2 regions of the Metabacillus sp. 22489 genome follow, and region 1 is predicted to be linked to the other one. Evidence: a T-box and tRNA genes for the amino acid it is inferred to sense, from the RefSeq annotation. Region 1 holds a T-box; the other holds one or more tRNA genes.
The links. The T-box of region 1 lies ahead of pheS (phenylalanine--tRNA ligase subunit alpha). A T-box ahead of a tRNA ligase gene usually reads a tRNA of that ligase, here a tRNA-Phe.

Region 1 (2,400 bases):
TTTTTCTGCTAATTCTTCCGGTGTTATGCCCGATAAATCAACATACTCCGATAACCATTTATATGAAACAAACATGAAGAAAGCCTCCCTTATTAAGCTCGTTTAAATTGTTTTAAGAATCGTACATCATCTGTATAAAAATGACGGATATCATCGACACCGTATTTTAACATCGCAATCCGCTCTGCACCGATACCGAAGGCAAAGCCGCTATATTTTTCAGGATCAAAGCCAGCCATTTGCAGAACGTTTGGATGAACCATACCAGCCCCTAGCATTTCAATCCAGCCTGTACCTTTACAGATATTACATCCCTTACCACCACAAGAAAAACATGATACATCTACTTCAACTGAAGGCTCTGTAAATGGGAAGAAACTCGGACGTAAGCGAATTTCTCTTTCTTCACCAAACATTTTCTTTGCAAACACTTCGAGCGTTCCTTTTAAATCACTCATTCGAATGTTTTCATCAACGACAAGACCTTCAATTTGTGTAAACTGATGAGAATGTGTCGCATCATCATTGTCACGGCGGTATACTTTTCCAGGACAAATAATTTTAACTGGTCCTTTCCCTTCGTGTTTTTCCATCGTTCTTGCTTGAACAGGGGAAGTGTGTGTACGCAATAACAGCTCTTCAGTAATGTAAAATGAATCTTGCATATCACGTGCAGGATGTCCCTTTGGCAAATTTAATGCCTCAAAGTTAAAATAATCAGTTTCAACCTCAGGACCTTCTGCAATTTGATAACCCATTCCAAGAAATAAATCTTCAATCTCCTCTAATACAGCAGTTAGTGGATGATGGTTTCCTACTCGTACAGGTCTTCCCGGTAACGTCACATCGATTGTTTCCTTGGCTAATTTTTGTTCAACAGCGATTTGCTCTAAATGCTCCTGTTTACTAGTAATAGCCGTTGCAATTGCTTCACGAACTTCATTTGCCAAAGCTCCCATGACAGGACGTTCTTCAGCTGAAAGCTTCCCCATGCCACGTAATACTTCGGTAATAGGTCCTTTCTTTCCTAAATATGCTACTCGAATGTCATTTAATTCTTTTAATTCCTGCGCCTGCTCAATCTTATCAAGCGCCTCTTGTTGAAGCTGTTTTAATTGCTCCTGCATCTGTAATTCCTCCTTTAATTGATTTCAAAATAGCAAAGCAAAGATCGCATCCATTTTTAATTGATAGTAAACATGCTACTTTTTTGCCAAAATAAAAAACTCGCCCCAATAAAGGGACGAGTTGATATCGCGTTACCACCCTTGTTAGTCGAAACTAAAAAAATATATTCGACTCACTTCATTTCCATAACGGTAAAAACCGGAGCACCTTTACGTTCGGGAAAAATGAATTTCTCCTTAACGGTCCAAGTGTCAACTCGAGAGGTGAATTCATTTACTTCTATCCAGAAATGCTTTCAGTCTATGACATTTCTCCCTGATTGGACGAACGGTAAATTACTATTCTCTGTCAACGTTTCATTCTTATGTAATTTCTATCTTATTATAATCAAAATGAATTGTTACCGCAAGTTACCCATGCAAATGATAAAGAAGAATTCCTGTTGCTATCGCTACGTTTAATGATTCTGCTTCACCGTAAATTGGAATGTATAAATTTTTCGTTGTTTTTTGTAACAATCCCTCGTCTACCCCACTACCTTCATTACCGATGAGCAGACAAAATTGTGCACTTGGAGAAATCTCCTTGTAGCTTACTCCATTTTGCAAGGATGTTCCATAGACCGGTGTTCCCTTTTCGTTCTGTTGGTCAATCCAGCTTAATAAATCACCCTTTATGATCGGCAAATGAAACAAAGAACCTTGACTTGAACGGATTACTTTTGAATTATAATGGTCAACCGTTCCTTCTCCTAAAACAACTCCATCTACACCTGCTGCATCGGCAGTTCGAATAATTGTCCCTAAGTTCCCCGGATCCTGCACACTATCAACAAGTAGAATTTTTGTCCAGCTTTCTGTTGATTTTGGAATTTGCATCTCACAAATTGCTGCAACTCCTTGTGGTGTCTCAGTATCACTTATTGCCTTCATTACATCTTTCGTAACAAGCTTCATGTTCACCTGATCAAGATTCCATGTTGCTGGAAGATTAACTTCCTCAGAGACAATAATATCTCTAATTTGTTCCTTCTTCTTCAAAGCTTCTTCCACTAAATGAAAGCCTTCTATTATAAACGTACCTGTTGCCTCACGTTCCTTTTTTGTATGTAGCTTTTTCCATTGCTTTACTTTTGGATTTTTTACTGATTCAATTCTTTCCACAGGTATAAAACTCCTTTAATCAACATTTCCAAATACTCTAATCAATCATACATAATTCTCGCCTGATAGACAAATGCTAATCCTAAAAGTATGGTGCCTAGATGTCAAA
Region 2 (2,400 bases), on a different contig from region 1:
GGCTCTTTAACAGATTGTTCGCTTGTGATCTCTCGTTTAACTTCAGTACCATTTTCTTTATAGATTAAGTAGTTTACTAGCTTCTCACCATTTTGGCCAACCTGAGTGATTTTCTGTTCACCCTTCGGCATTGTAGCGTCTTCTACCACTTCTGTTTCAAAAGATATTGTTTCCTTCTGCAAAGCTTCAATTTTCTCCGTCACATGAACAATTGGTGTTAACACTGTGACATTAAGAGTATCTCCCGGCTTGATTACTGAATCTTTATTTAATCCAGGATTTAACGTTAACAATTGCTCTAACGTTATTTGATGATCACTTGCGATACTACCTAATACGTCATCTTCCTGTACTTTATATATCTTTGTTTTCGGGATTCCTGTTTTTAATAAATTAATGCCTTGTTCAACAGTTAGGATTTTATCAGGTGAAACCTTTTTTACATCGAGTGATACATCTTCTGAAAACGTAACATTTAATGTTCGAGACTTTCCTTCCTGTAGTGAACTAGGTTGTATATTTGCTTGCTCTCTTATTTTAAGTTCCTCTAATACACTATTGGATACAAATGATCGCTTATAGGCATTTAACACAGCTTCTGCATCTGAGCGGCTATTAAAGTTTGCTATGACTTGATTATTAATGATTAATTCTGTCGATTCAACAACTACATCTAACTCTTTATCAAGCTTTTCTAATGTGCTTTCGTTATTAAAAACCGGTCGAAACATTTGTTCAGGAATAACTTCTATATTCTCAAGGGTTAAATTCAGGTTAGAATACTCCCTTTTACTTTCCTGTAATTTCTCATTCTTAAGCTTTTCTATTTGTTCTTTATTATTAACAGTACCGATATACTCTTCATTTACATAGATGTGATAAACGGTTGATAAAGAAGATTCTGCAGATACATTACCCGCTCCAATTGTAAAAGCTACTGCTAATGCAGCTCCTACTATAATTGGTTTTAAATACTTCTTCCTGGGTAATACATCTCCTTTATCACCTCGAGATTGTATAAACAATTGTATTTCCTCCTACTCTTTCATACAAGACACTTATTTAAGTTTCTTACATTTGAGAGTTAGTTCATAAATCGACAAATAATCTTATTTTCTTTAACTCTACTAATTTACCATAGAACCGAAACCGTTACCCGATAATCTGCCTATTTGTAATGGGATTGTATTATATCTAACATATTTTAGATTTATTTGTTATTAATTGTTAACCTCGTAATCTTTGAAAGGATTGTCTGAAGTTTAAGGGGCTGCTATCAAAAAACGCGGCAAAAAATAAAAAGCACGACCTAATCGATCATGCTTTTAGAGTGGCTCGGGACGGAATCGAACCGCCGACACATGGATTTTCAGTCCATTGCTCTACCAACTGAGCTACCGAGCCATATTTATAAAATGTAGTTTATTTCTAAAGTTCGTTTTACTTCTCACATACTAATTATTTATTACTTTGAATGTACTCTCTCTTTGACAACTAGTCCATCGCCCACATCTCAGAAGGACGATTCAAGATGCTGCTCGATGTGTGCGCTGATGTAACGCTTCGTAGCCTATTCGGGCGTGCTCTACCAACTGAGCTACCGAGCCATATTATAAAATGTAGTTTATTTCTAAAGTTCGTTTTACTTCTCACGTACTAATTATTTATTACTTACTTTGAATGTACTCACTCTTTGACAACTAGTCCATCGCCCACATCTCAGAAGGACGATTCAAGATGCTGCTCGATGTGTGCGCTCATGTAACGCTTCGTAGCCTATTCGGGCGTGCCCTACCAACTGAGCTACTGAGCCAGACCTTTGATTTAGTCGTTTATATGCACTTTAAAATGAATTATAGTATGTATTTATGGCGGTCCGGACGGGACTCGAACCCGCGACCTCCTGCGTGACAGGCAGGCATTCTAACCAACTGAACTACCGGACCAGACCTACTAATTTATTTTAAAGTGACCCGTACGGGATTCGAACCCGTGTTACCGCCGTGAAAGGGCGGTGTCTTAACCGCTTGACCAACGGGCCATTGTAACATGTTAATGAAAATGGTGAGCCATGAAGGACTCGAACCTTCGACCCTCTGATTAAAAGTCAGATGCTCTACCAACTGAGCTAATGGCTCATTTTTAAAAAATGAGTAGTATTATTTAATTTACCACTTGTCTCCGAACTGAGCTAATAGCTCAGTTTAAAAAATGAGTAGTAACTACTTTTCTATTGTTTTAACAGGACGTTTTCTATAATAACATAGGTATTCATAAAATAACAATATCTTTTTTATATTTTTTTTAATAGAAAAAGAGGCTGCCCTAGATATTAGGAAAAATCTTGTGACAACCTCTTTAGCTCACTCTGTTAATTAGCTATATACACTGCGGATGACA

Region 2: it has a tRNA-Phe gene. The T-box ahead of pheS (phenylalanine--tRNA ligase subunit alpha) is inferred to sense a tRNA for this amino acid. The anticodon was not compared.

Annotation. Positions count from the first base shown of each region.
Region 1 is NZ_JBQENT010000008.1:58,937-61,336, reverse strand. Features, by position in the region: gene pheT (phenylalanine--tRNA ligase subunit beta) at 1-75, opposite strand, end outside; gene pheS (phenylalanine--tRNA ligase subunit alpha) at 93-1,127, opposite strand; T-box leader at 1,237-1,489, opposite strand; gene ACTJJ9_RS06995 (TrmH family RNA methyltransferase) at 1,539-2,291, opposite strand.
Region 2 is NZ_JBQENT010000021.1:44,319-46,718, forward strand. Features, by position in the region: gene ACTJJ9_RS13670 (peptidoglycan DD-metalloendopeptidase family protein) at 1-1,025, opposite strand, end outside; tRNA gene ACTJJ9_RS13675 (tRNA-Phe) at 1,332-1,404, opposite strand; tRNA gene ACTJJ9_RS13680 (tRNA-Asp) at 1,870-1,946, opposite strand; tRNA gene ACTJJ9_RS13685 (tRNA-Glu) at 1,970-2,041, opposite strand; tRNA gene ACTJJ9_RS13690 (tRNA-Lys) at 2,063-2,138, opposite strand; gene ACTJJ9_RS13695 (adenylosuccinate synthase) at 2,376-2,400, opposite strand, start outside.